One region of the Pigmentiphaga aceris genome, then DNA from elsewhere that is predicted to be linked to it. Evidence: predicted binding sites of a transcription regulator. Region 1 holds the regulator's gene; the other holds the start of a gene.
What was found. Region 1 encodes FNR, which switches genes on or off when oxygen is low (the NO sensors DNR and NnrR bind a similar motif). Its sites were predicted from a motif close to TTGATNNNNATCAA; they were not measured.

Region 1 (6,280 bases):
TACCGGTTGACAGGCCTGGTTCGGGACGCCAGGCAGTTTGTCGACCACAGCCGCGACGACCGGACCTATCTGGCACCGGCCTTGACCTGGCGACCGTCGGCCGCAACGTCCTTGACCTTGTTGGCAGCGTATCAGCGCAGCGAAAGTGTGTACCCCACTGCGGTGCCCGTGACGGGTTCCCTGCGGTCCAATCCGAACGGCCAGATTGCCCGCGAACGTTTTCTGGGCGAGCCCAATCACAACACCTTCGAGCTGGAATCGACCTCGGCATCTTTGCTGTTCGAGCACGCGTTTTCCGACAGCCTGAAAATCCGCCAGTCGGTACGCCAGTACAACGCGGATCTGAATCTTCGGTATGTGCTGCTGCAAGGTGACGTGGATCGCGCAACGCAGCGTCGGGTGGCACGATCGGCGCGTGGTTTCGACGACACCACGGGCGTGTTCACCAGCGACACCAATATCGAAAAACGATTCCAGACCGGTCGGGTAACGCAGACGGTGCTGGCCGGCATGGACTACACACGCTCGACCTATGACAGCGACCGGCTGCGTGGCAACTTGCCTGCCATCGACATCTACAACCCGGTCTATCAAAACGGCACGGTCACGGCCTTGCCGTGGCAACAGCGCCGCAACAAGGAAGCGCGCCTGGGCTTTTATCTGCAGGACCAGATCAAGATCGACGACAAGCTCGTGATTCTGGTGGGCGGCCGCCGCGATCAGGTCCGTGCTGAAAATCGGGCGTTGCATGCACCGTCCACCGACAGCAATGAAAAGGATTCGGCATTCACCGGTCGTGCCGGCGTGGTGTACTTGGCCGACAACGGCTTTGCACCCTATGCAAGCTTCAGCCAGTCGTTCGAACCCACGTCTGGCCGTGACCGCAATGAAACCCGCTTCGATCCCAGCCGGGGTCAGCAGGTCGAAGTCGGTGTGCGCTACCAGCCAAAGGAATCCGACACCTTGCTGAGCGCCAGCGTGTTCGACCTGACGCGCAAGAACGTACTAAGCCCGGACGCGGTAGACCCGACCTTCCTGGTGCAGACCGGCAAGGTGCGCTCACGCGGCGCGGAATTCGAAGCACGTGCACGCGTGACACGCGAACTGGATGTCATCGCCGCCTATACCTACACCGATGCCAAAGTGCGTGCCAGCAACGTGCCGGGCGAAGTCGGTGAACGCTTCAACACGCCGCGCCACATGGCGTCGCTGTGGGCCGATGTGAACCTGTCGTCGGCCGGATTGCCGGGCTGGCGCACCGGCATGGGCATCCGCTACGTGGCCGCACGACCCGACCGCCCCGCCAGCGGCTCGTTCGGCGGCCCGGGTTACACCTTGCTCGATGCCCGACTGGAATACGAAAACGGTCCGTGGAGCTATGCACTGAACATCAGCAACCTGACCGACAAGACCTACATTCCGTCCATTTGCTACAACAACGTGTGCGACTACGGCGAGCCGCGACGCATCATCGGGACCGTCAGCTACCGCTGGTAAATCGTGCGCGCACGACTTGTCCTGCTGCACCGATGGCTGGGTCTGGCCACGCTGGCATTTTTGATTCTGGCATCTGCCACCGGGTCGATACTGGCGTGGCATGACGAACTCGATGCCTGGGTTGCGCCGGAACTGCTGCGCACACCCGCCACATCAGTAGCATTGGCACCGATGGTGCCGGCCGTGCTGCGCGACATCGTGGTTGCCGCGTATCCGCAGGGGCGGGTGCTGGCCATCCCGCTTGCGCGGCATCCCGGCAAGACCGTGGCCTTTCCGGTCTGGCTGACCGACCCCGGGTCAGCATCGCCGGTGTTGCTGGAAGTGTTCATCGACCCGGCGACCGGCCTGATACAAGGTGACCGTCGCTGGGGTGACCCCACCGATGGGCTGAAAAATCTGCTGCCTGTGATCCACCGGCTGCACACCTCGTTATTGGCCGGCTCGACCGGTGAATGGGTGCTGGGCGTGGTGGCCTTGCTCTGGACGCTGGACTGTTTCATTGGCGCATTTCTGACCTTCCCCGCGCGGGCAGCAAAACGGCGCGCGGGTGGCCCGGCCAAGTCGTGGTTGGCGCGATGGCGCGCTGCGTGGGCATTGCGCGTCAGCAGCCGTGGCTACAAGCTGGGCTTCGATCTGCACCGGGCGTCCGGCCTGTGGTTGTGGGTGTTGCTGCTGGGCATGGCCTGGAGCAGTGTCGCCTTCAACCTGCCAGCGGTATACCGACCGGTGATGGGGGTCTGGTTGGATCAGCAGCCCGACCTTCGCCGCGCGCTCAGGCAGTCTGCGTCTGGATCAAAGACGAGCATGGACTGGGAGCAAGCCCTGACGCAAGGGCGTCGTCACATGGCGACCATGACGGAGGAAAAGCAGCTTGGGATCGTTGGCGAACATTGGCTGGCTTTCGATCCGCGCGCCAATCTCTATCGTTACACCGTGCGCAGCACGCAGGACATCCGCGACAAGACGGGTAGCACCCACGTGTTCTTCGATGCCGCAGACGGAAAGCTGCGCGGTGTTCAGTTACCCACCGGTGGCGTGGCGGGCGACACCGCGACCCTGTGGCTGACCAGCCTGCACATGGCGGCGCTATGGGGATGGCCGTTGCAATTGGCGGTGTCGATACTGGGGATCGTGGTCGTTGTCTTGAGCGTGACCGGGTGGATCATCTGGCGTCGAAAACGGCAGGCGCGCACCACGCGTCCGGTGCACGCTGCCCCTCGTGCTCAAGCTGCGCGGTGAGCCTCGGCAGCTTGCATTGCCTCTGCCGGTTCAACCGCGCCTGTGGACGCGATGGCCCGTCGCCAGACCTCGCGCCCATCCATGCTGGCATCGGCTTTCAATGCCATGTACCGCAGGCAGCTGACCCGCAGGAACGACGTGAAATTGGTGGTCTCGCCGCGGAACGCGTAGACCTCTTCAAACAGCTTGGCGATCAGCTGGTTGGTGGTCATGCCGTTCTCATTGGCCAGCTCGGTGAGCGTCTGCCAGAACAGGTTTTCCAGCTTGATGCTGGTGACCGCCTTCATGATGCGGATCGAACGCGTGCGCGATTCGTAAAGAATCGGGTCGGTGTGCGAGTAGATGCTGCACATGGGAAGCCATCTCCTTGAGCGTCACACCCGCCGCCGGAACAGTCCGGCGGCGCGGCGGCGCACGCTGAGTTTTACAGCGTGATCTTGGTGCCCAGCAAGGCCAGGAATTGTCCGATCCATGCCGGGTGTGCCGGCCATGCGGGCGCGGTCACCAGGTTGCCGTCGGTGTAGGCACCGTCGATCGGCACGTCAACGAATTCACCGCCCGACAGACGCACTTCCGGCGCGCAAGCCGGGTAGGCCGAGCTTTTGCGACCCTTCAGCACGCCGGCTGCGGCCAGCAGTTGCGGGCCGTGGCAGACGGCTGCGATGGGCTTGTTGGCATCGGCAAAGTGTTTGACGATTTCCAGCACGCGCGGGTTCAGGCGAATGTACTCGGGGGCGCGGCCGCCCGGGATCAGCAGCGCGTCATACGAAGCCGGATCGACATCGGCGAAGCTGGCATTGAGCGTGAAGTTGTGGCCGCGCTTTTCGCTGTAGGTCTGGTCGCCTTCGAAGTCGTGGATGGCGGTGCGGATCTGATCGCCCTTGGCCTTTTCCGGGGCCACGACATCGCACTGGTGGCCTACGGCGGCGAGCGCCTGGAACGGGACCATCAGTTCGTAGTCTTCGACGTAATCGCCGGCCAGGAAAAGAATGCGTTTGGCTGCCATGTCCAATCTCCAGAATGCGCCCGCTTGAGGCGGACGTCAGGGTGGAGGCGCAAGAGCCTGCGCCTCGGGGGCGTGTCCCCCCGGCAGGAAGTATCCGCCCGCTGTGGGGGCGGGCGGGTAGCACCGGGGTGCTACATGCGCATGCAGACGGCTAGTGTTTTCCGCAATGCAAACCGCTGGCTCAAGCGTGCGTGCCGACCATCTGGCGCAACTTCTCTGGCTGCTCGATACGGATGTGGCGCTGGTTCACCGAGATCAGTCCTTCCTCGGCAAACTTCGAGAAGGTGCGGCTGACGGTCTCAAGCTTGAGGCCCAGATAGCTGCCGATTTCTTCGCGTGTCATGCGCAGCACCAGTTCGCTGCCCGAGAATCCGCGTGCCCGCATGCGGGTCACCAGGTTGAGCAGGAAAGCGGCCAGACGTTCCTCGGCGCGCATGCTGCCCAGCAGCAGCATCACGCCGTGGTCGCGCACGATTTCGCGGCTCATCAGGCGGTGGAAGTGCTGTTGCAGGGTGGTGCACTCGCGCGACAGCTCTTCAAGGCGGTCGTACGGAATCACGCAGACTTCGGAATCTTCCAGCGCCATCGCGTCGCAGGCGTGTTGTTCACCGCCCATGCCGTCGAGGCCGACGATTTCGCCGGAGATATGGAAACCCGTCACCTGATCACGGCCATCGGCCGTGTTGATGCGTGTTTTGAAGGTGCCGGAGCGAATGGCATAGATCGCGCCGAACTTGTCGCCGTTGCTGAACAGAGGTTTGCCGCGCGGCACGCGTTTGCGATTGGCGATCAGGCGATCGAGGACATCGAGTTCGTCCTCGCGCAAACGGACCGGCATGCAAAGCTCGCGCAGATTGCATTTGGAACAACTGACCTGGACTTCTTTCAAAGCGGGCGGGTCGTGACGCAGGGGTGACGTGGTGGCATCTGACATGTGTTCTCCTGACGCAAGTGTACGGTGTAACGACCTGCAAGCGGGTTGACCTGGATCAAATCACACCTGTAGCCAGTGGGGCAAAGTTGCTGCATGGAACCGATCAGCAATCCCGATCCCACCCGCCAGACGTCCGCGCATCGGGGCGCGGGATTCGTCCCCGACACCGCGCTGCTGGCGCGGCTTGACGCCCCTGGCCCTCGCTATACATCCTACCCCACGGCCGATCGCTTCACGGAAGCCCACGATCTGGACGCCCACCGCCACGCGCTCGCCGTGCGCGGCATCGGTGGTCTTGCCCGGCCGCTGTCGCTGTACGTGCATGTGCCGTTCTGTGAGTCGATCTGCTATTACTGCGCCTGCAACAAGGTTGTCACACGCGACAAGACCAAGGCACGCCGTTACCTGGCCGCCTTGTTCCGCGAGGCCGAACTGACGCGCCAGGCCATGTCGCACACCTCGCCAGTCACCCAGCTGCATCTGGGGGGCGGCACGCCGACTTTTCTGGACGACGATCAGCTTCAGTCGCTGGTCTACAAGCTTGAAAGCCTGCTCCCGTTCGCCGCAAATGCCGAACGTTCGATCGAGGTCGATCCGCGTACGGTCGATGCTGAACGCCTGCATGCGCTGCGCCGCATGGGCTTCAATCGCCTGAGTTTCGGCATTCAGGATTTCGACCGCGATGTGCAGGCAGCGGTGCACCGTGTGCAGTCCGAAGATGAGGTATTCAGCCTGATGGCAGCGGCGCGTGCCGAAGGCTTCGAGTCGATCAACGTAGACCTGATCTACGGTCTGCCCAAGCAGACCCCCGACTCGTTCGTTCGCACGCTGGACACGCTTGCCCGGCTGGCACCCGATCGTGTGGCGGTCTATGCCTACGCGCACCTGCCGGATCGCTTCAAGCCGCAGCGCCGCATTCATGATTACGATCTGCCCAGCGCCAGTGCACGGGTCGCCATGTTGCACAGCGCGATCACCCGTCTGGGCGATGCGGGTTGGGATTACATCGGCATGGACCACTTTGCACGCCCCGATGACGCGCTGGCGATTGCCAAGCGGCAGGGTCGCATGCACCGCAACTTCCAGGGTTACACCACGCAGCCGGACTGTGACCTGATTGCGCTGGGCGTGTCGGCCATCAGCCGCGTGGGCGCCACCTATGCGCAGAATGTGCGCACGCTGGACGAGTATTACGACGCCATCGAAGGCGGCCGCCTGCCGGTGTTCCGTGGCCATGCCATGAGCGCGGACGACCTGCTGCGCCACGCCGTCATCATGGCAATCATGTGCCAGGGCGTGCTGAATTTCGAGGTCATGGACATCTCGTATCTGATCGACTCGCGCCGGCATTTCGCCGAAGAGCTGGCGATGATGGATACCTTCGTGTCCCAGGGTCTGGTCGAAATCGATGAGGAAGGTTTGCGTGTCACGGAAGCCGGCTGGTTCCTGGTGCGCGCGATTGCGCGGGTGTTCGACCGCTATGCACAACGTGCCAGCGCACAGGTGCAATTTTCGCGGATCTTGTAATGCTTAACCTGTCGGTGGTGACGGCGACTGCCTTGCTCGGACTGGCCGGCGGTGTCCACTGTGTCGCCATGTGCGGC
Region 2 (6,280 bases), 2.0 Mb from region 1:
GTTCACGCACCAGGGCTTCCGTCACCTTGCGGCCATCTTCCAGCACACCCTTGCTGGAACGAATCCACTGCCACACCTGCGAACGCGAAATCTCGGCAGTGGCGGCGTCTTCCATCAGGTTGTGAATCGGCACGCAGCCATTGCCGTCCAGCCACGAACCCAGGTAGTGGATACCCACATTGATGTTCATGCGCAAGCCGTGCTCGGTGATCGGCGCTTCCGGCTTGAAGTCCAGCAGGTTGGCGGCGCTCACGTTCACGTCGGGGCGCTGCTTTTCGATCTGGTTGGGCTTGTCGCCCAGCACCTTCACGAATTCTTCCATCGCCACGCCCACCAGGCCCGGGTGTGCCACCCAGCCGCCGTCGTAGCCGTCGGTGGCGTCACGGGTCTTGTCGGAACGGATGCCGCCCATGGCGATCTCGTTCTTTTCCGGGTCATTCTTGATCGGGATCAGCGCGCTCATGCCGCCAATGGCCGGCGCGTTGCGGCGATGGCAGGTCTTCAACAGCAGCAAGGCGTAGGCGCGCATAAAGGGCGAGGTCATGGTGACCTTGGCGCGGTCGGCCAGGCAGAAGTCGCTGTCCAGCTTGAACTTCTTGATGCAGTTGAAGATGTAGTCCCAGCGGCCAGCGTTCAGGCCGGCGCTGTGATTGCGCAGTTCATACAGGATTTCGTCCATCTCGAAAGCAGCGAGGATGGTTTCGATCAAGACGGTGGCGCGGATGCTGCCTTGCGGAATGCCAAGTTCGTCTTGTGCGGCGACGAACACGTCGTTCCACAGGCGCGCTTCCAGATGGCTTTCCATCTTGGGCAGGTAGAAGTACGGGCCCGAACCGCGCGACAGCAGTTCCTTGCCGTTATGGAACAAGTGCAGCGCGAAGTCGAAGATGCCGCCCGACACACGCTGGCCGTCGACCGTGACGTGCTTTTCGTCCAGATGCCAGCCGCGCGGGCGAACTTGCAGCACGGCCACCTTGTCGTTCAGTTGATAGGTCTTGCCGTTCTGTTCCAGCTTGATGGTGCGGCGGATCGCGTCGCGCAGATTGATCTGGCCGCTGATCTGGTTTTCCCACAAGGGCGAATTGGAATCCTCGTAGTCCGTCATGTAGCTGTCGGCACCGGAATTCAGCGCGTTGATCACCATCTTGCGTTCAACCGGGCCGGTGATTTCCACGCGACGGCACAGCAGGTCTTGCGGCAGCGGCGTGATGGTCCAGTCGCCGTCACGAACGGCCTGGGTTTCCGGCAGGAAGTCCGGGCGCTCACCGGCGTCCAGACGCTTGGCGCGTGCGGCACGGGCTGCCAGCAGTTCCTGGCGACGCGATTCGAACTGGCGATGCAGCTTGGCCACCAGCGCCAGGGCGTCAGGCGTCAGGATCTCGGCGAATTCAGCAGAGACGGGGGCAGAAATGGCGACGCCAGCGGGCAGATCCAAGCTCATGGAGGTTCCTTGAAAGGGGAAAATCAGACGCCGCTTCATGCCCGGCGCAATGTCAGCAGTGTAGGCCGCAGCCGCGCGGCAATTAGCCATAAAATAGTCACTTCAGATTTTACTTTCAGTATGAAGCTGGCAACGTCTGTTGTTCTGCTTGGGGACAGCGTGCGCCTTTCACGTTTCGGCTGAATTTCGCGTCTTGGTTTATGGCTTGCTTCATGTCTTGATATCTCTGCTGTCTTTGAAATTTTCAGCCCGCCCGCCTCCAGGTCCGGCAGCTCTCAACATCTTTTCGACCGCCTCAATATGGACCGCTTCAAGCAACTCGAAACCTTCGTGAATGCAGCCACGCTGGGCAGCCTGTCGGCGGCGGCGCGCGCTGAAGGCGTGGTGCCCGCCCTTATCGGCCGACGGCTCGATGCGCTGGAAGCCCGGCTGGGTTTGAAGCTGCTGGTGCGCAGTACCCGTCGCCTGTCGCTCACAGCAGAAGGCGCGCGGTTTCTGGTCAGCAGCCGCGCCATCCTGGAATCCTTGGAAGACGCGGAAAGTGAAGTCGCCGTGCGTGGCGCGCAGGCCAGCGGCCGCTTGCGCATCACCGCACCGGCGGGCTTTGGCAGGCGTCACGTCGCACCGCTTTTGCCCGCCTTGATGGACGCCCACCCTGCGCTGTCCGTGTCGCTGGACCTGACTGATCGCGTGGTGGACTTGCGCAGCGAGGGCTACGACTGCGCGATTCGCCTGGGCGACCTGGAAGACTCCAGCCTGGTGGGCGTGCGCCTGGGCGAAAACCGGCGCGTGGTAGTGGGCGCACCAGCCTACCTGGCGCGGCGCGGCATACCCACGCAGCCATCGGAGCTGGCCCAACACAATTGCCTGTCCCTGGGCGGTGCCGGGCAGGCGCGCGGCTGGTTGTTCTCTGACGCTGGCAAAATCGTCGCGCATCGCATCGACGGTGATATGGGTTGCAGCGACGGCGCGGTGCTGCACGCCTGGGCGCTGGCCGGACGCGGCCTGGCATGGCGCTCGATGTGGGAGGTATCGGAAGACCTTGCCAACGGCAGGCTGGCCTCGGTGCTTGACGACTACGCCGCGCCCCCCAACGGCATCTACGCCGTGTTCCCACAACGCAAACACTTGCCGGCGCGTGTACATGCGTTGGTCGATCATCTGCGCGAAGCGTATCGCGATGCGGCTTATTGGACGCGGGCGCAGACGCTGCCTTGATGACAATCCACGACGCGATGCAGGTCTACCAGACCCGGGCTCGATCATGCGTCACCGTCCGTGCAGCCCCGGAGCAAGCGTGCAGGCCAAGGAGTCCTTTACCTTGATTTCAATCAACGATCCCCCGTCGATTCGCGCGCCTAATGAACCATTGGTAGCGAAAGTGCAGTACTGCCAGCCGCCGTCGCCTGCGTAATCCTGCGCGCCGCAAGCGGCGGGCAGCGACAGGAGATGACATGGCCAAGACGATGAAAGCCGCGGTGGTGCGTGAATTCGGCAAACCACTCTCTATCGATGAAATCCCCGTTCCCGAGCCCAAGGCAGGCCAGATTCAGGTCCGCATTGCGGCCAGCGGCGTCTGCCACACCGACCTGCATGCAGCCGAAGGCGACTGGCCGGTCAAGCCCAATCCTCCCTTCATCCCCGGCCACGAAGGCGTGGGCACCGTGTCTGCCGTGGGCGCAGGCGTTACCCACGTGAAGGAAGGCGACCGGGTTGGCATTCCGTGGCTGTACACAGCCTGCGGTTGCTGCACCCATTGTCTGGGCGGCTGGGAAACCCTATGCGAATCGCAGCAAAACACCGGCTATTCGGTCAACGGCGGCTTTGCCGACTACGTGATCGCCGATCCCAACTACGTGGGCCACCTGCCGAAGAATCTGGACTTCCTGGAAGTCGCGCCCATCCTGTGCGCTGGGGTCACGGTCTACAAAGGCTTGAAGGTCACCAACACCAAACCCGGTGACTGGGTGGTGATATCCGGCGTGGGTGGCCTTGGTCACATGGCCGTGCAATACGCCAAGGCCATGGGCCTGAACGTAGCGGCCGTGGACATTGCCGACGACAAGCTGGAACTGGCTACCCGCCTGGGCGCATCGCTGACCATCAACGCGCTGAAGGAAGACCCGATCGCGGTGTTGCAAAAGGAAATCGGCGGCGCGCACGGCGTGCTGGTCACCGCCGTGTCGCCCAAGGCCTTCGAGCAGTCCATGGGCATGCTGCGCCGAGGCGGCACGGTATCGCTCAATGGCTTGCCGCCGGGTTCCTTCCCCCTGCCGATCTTCGACATGGTATTGCGCGGCATCACGGTGCGCGGTTCCATCGTCGGCACCCGTCTGGACCTGCAGGAGTCGCTGGCGTTCGCTGCCGAGGGCAAGGTCAAGGCCACCGTCACGGCCGATCGACTGGAAAATATCAACGACATCTTCGCCCGCATGCATGCCGGCACCATCGAAGGCCGGATCGTGCTGGATATGCTGCAGTAAACCGCTGCCCGGGGCATGCGGGGTTCATCGTAGTCAGATCGCGGCCACCAACATGGCTGGTCGCGGTCCCCCCTGTATCAATGTCTCGCCTGCTACTTAACGCTGCCAAGCCCCGTCTGCGCCAAGCACGGAAACCCTTGTAATTACGCCACCCGCAGCGCCGAACCACCCTCACGCATCGACCCGGTTTCCCGCTGGCGTTGGTGCCACGAGAACGCCTCTTCCAGCACATGCGGCGTCTGACCACCGCGCAGGCAGGCGCGGTTGAAGTAATCACGCAGCGCATCGCGGTAGCTGGGGTGGACGCAATGCTCGATCACGGCACGGGCGCGCTCGCGCGGTGACAAACCACGCAGGTCCGCCAAGCCGACTTCGGTGACGAGCACATCGACATCGTGCTCGGTGTGGTCCACGTGGGACACCATCGGCACCACGCAAGACACATCCCCGCCCTTGGCGATCGACTTCGACACGAAGATCGACAAATGGGCGTTGCGCGCGAAGTCGCCCGAGCCGCCAATGCCGTTCATCATGTGGGTACCGCTGACGTGGGTGGAATTGACGTTGCCGTACAGGTCGAACTCCAGCGCGGTATTGATCGCGATGATGCCCAGGCGACGTACCAGTTCCGGGGCGTTGCTGATCTCTTGCGGACGCAGCACGATGCGTTCGCGGTAGTGCTCGATCTGCTCCATGAAACGATGCTGCACCGGTGCCGACACGGTGATGGCCGAGGCCGACGCGAACAGCAGCTTGCCGGCATCCAGCAGCTCGAAGGTGCTGTCCTGCAAGACCTCGGAATACAGGCTCAGCCCGTCGAAGGGCGCATCCAGAAAACCGTGCAGCACGGCATTGGCGATGGTGCCGACGCCCACCTGCAAGGGCAACAGCGAACGCTGCAGTCGGGTGTGATGCACCTCGTTGTACAGGAAGTCGTTGATGTGTCCGGCGATCTGATCGGTTTCAGGGTCCGACGGCAGCGCATGCGAGGGGCTGTCGGCCTGGTCAGTCATGACGATGGCCGCGATACGATCGGGGTCCACCGAGATCGCGCTGCCGCCGATGCGCTGTGACACCGAGCCCAGTTCCATCGGACCACGCTGCGGTCGAGAGCCGGGCATGTAGATGTCGTGCAGACCTTCAATAGCGGCCGGCACCGATGTGTTCAACTCGATCACGATCTGCCGCGCCAGTTGCGCGAACACCGGTGCGTTGCCCACTGACATGGTCGGCACGATGGCGCCTGTTTCCGTGATGGCCGCCGCCTCGATCACGGCGACGTCAATAGCCGGCAAATGGCCAGCGCGCAGCCTTTCGGCGGTCTGCGACAGATGCTGGTCAATGAAAGCCACGTCACCGTGATTAATCGCACGACGCAATGTAGGATCGGTCTGGAAGGGAAACCGGCGAGACAGCACGCCAGCCTCGGTCAACAGGCGATCCGTGTCATGGCCCAACGAGGCCCCGCTCATCAGTCCGATATGTAAAGGCATTTGGGCCGCCCGCTTGACCAAGGCGTGTGGCACGGCCTTGGCATCGCCCGCGCGCGCAAAGCCGCTCAGGCCAAGCGTCATGCCATTTTCGATCAGGGCGGCAGCATGGTCAGCGCTGGTAATGCGCTGGCGCGAGGCGGGGTGGCGGATACGGTCGTGCATGCGTTTCTCCTGCCGCGCCGGGGTAGATTCCGGGTATGAGCGCGCAGGATGCGTCGCCGTCTGCGCGGTCTCGGGCAGTATGCAAGGCGGGCCGGGACGCATTTATGACCTAGATCAGGACAACGCGTTTTTCCTGAGCACGATGTGCTCGTGTCAGCCCGACGGCCCAGGCCAAACCGATCACGCCACCAGCAAGGCCCGCGCGCCCTCAAGCATCGACCCCGTATCACGCTGGCGTTGATGCCACGAGAAGGCTTCCTCCAGCACATGCGGCGTTTGCCCACCACGCAGACAGGCACGGTTGAAATAGTCGCGCAGCGCGTCGCGGTAGCTGGAATGCACGCAGTTTTCGATCACTGCCCGTGCCCGTTCGCGCGGAGCCAGGCCACGCAGGTCGGCCAGGCCAACTTCCGTAACCAGCACATCGACATCGTGTTCGGTATGGTCCACGTGCGACACCATCGGCACCACGCTGGATATATCACCGCCCTTGGCAATCGACTTCGACACAAAAATCGCCAGGTGCGCGTTGCGGGCAAAATCACCCGAGCCACCGATGCCGTTCATCATCTGCGTGCCGCTGACATGCGTGGAATTCACGTTGCCGTACAAGTCGAATTCCAGCGCGGTATTGATCGCGACGATGCCCAAGCGGCGCACCAACTCCGGCGCATTGCTGATTTCTTGCGGGCGCAGCACGA

Region 2: adhP (alcohol dehydrogenase AdhP) is a predicted target of FNR. The motif match lies at 2,763-2,776, and genes of this name have one in related genera.

What each region holds. Positions count from the first base shown of each region.
Region 1 is NZ_CP043046.1:1,330,134-1,336,413, forward strand. Features, by position in the region: gene FXN63_RS05575 (TonB-dependent siderophore receptor) at 1-1,497, shown strand, start outside; gene FXN63_RS05580 (PepSY-associated TM helix domain-containing protein) at 1,501-2,736, shown strand; gene FXN63_RS05585 (ribbon-helix-helix domain-containing protein) at 2,721-3,089, opposite strand; gene FXN63_RS05590 (DJ-1/PfpI family protein) at 3,161-3,742, opposite strand; gene fnr (fumarate/nitrate reduction transcriptional regulator Fnr) at 3,924-4,676, opposite strand; gene hemN (oxygen-independent coproporphyrinogen III oxidase) at 4,770-6,203, shown strand; gene FXN63_RS05605 (sulfite exporter TauE/SafE family protein) at 6,203-6,280, shown strand, end outside.
Region 2 is NZ_CP043046.1:3,312,832-3,319,111, forward strand. Features, by position in the region: gene aceB (malate synthase A) at 1-1,441, opposite strand, end outside; gene FXN63_RS14365 (LysR family transcriptional regulator) at 1,742-2,659, shown strand; gene adhP (alcohol dehydrogenase AdhP) at 2,896-3,924, shown strand; gene scpC (succinyl-CoA:acetate CoA-transferase ScpC) at 4,068-5,579, opposite strand; gene scpC (succinyl-CoA:acetate CoA-transferase ScpC) at 5,760-6,280, opposite strand, start outside.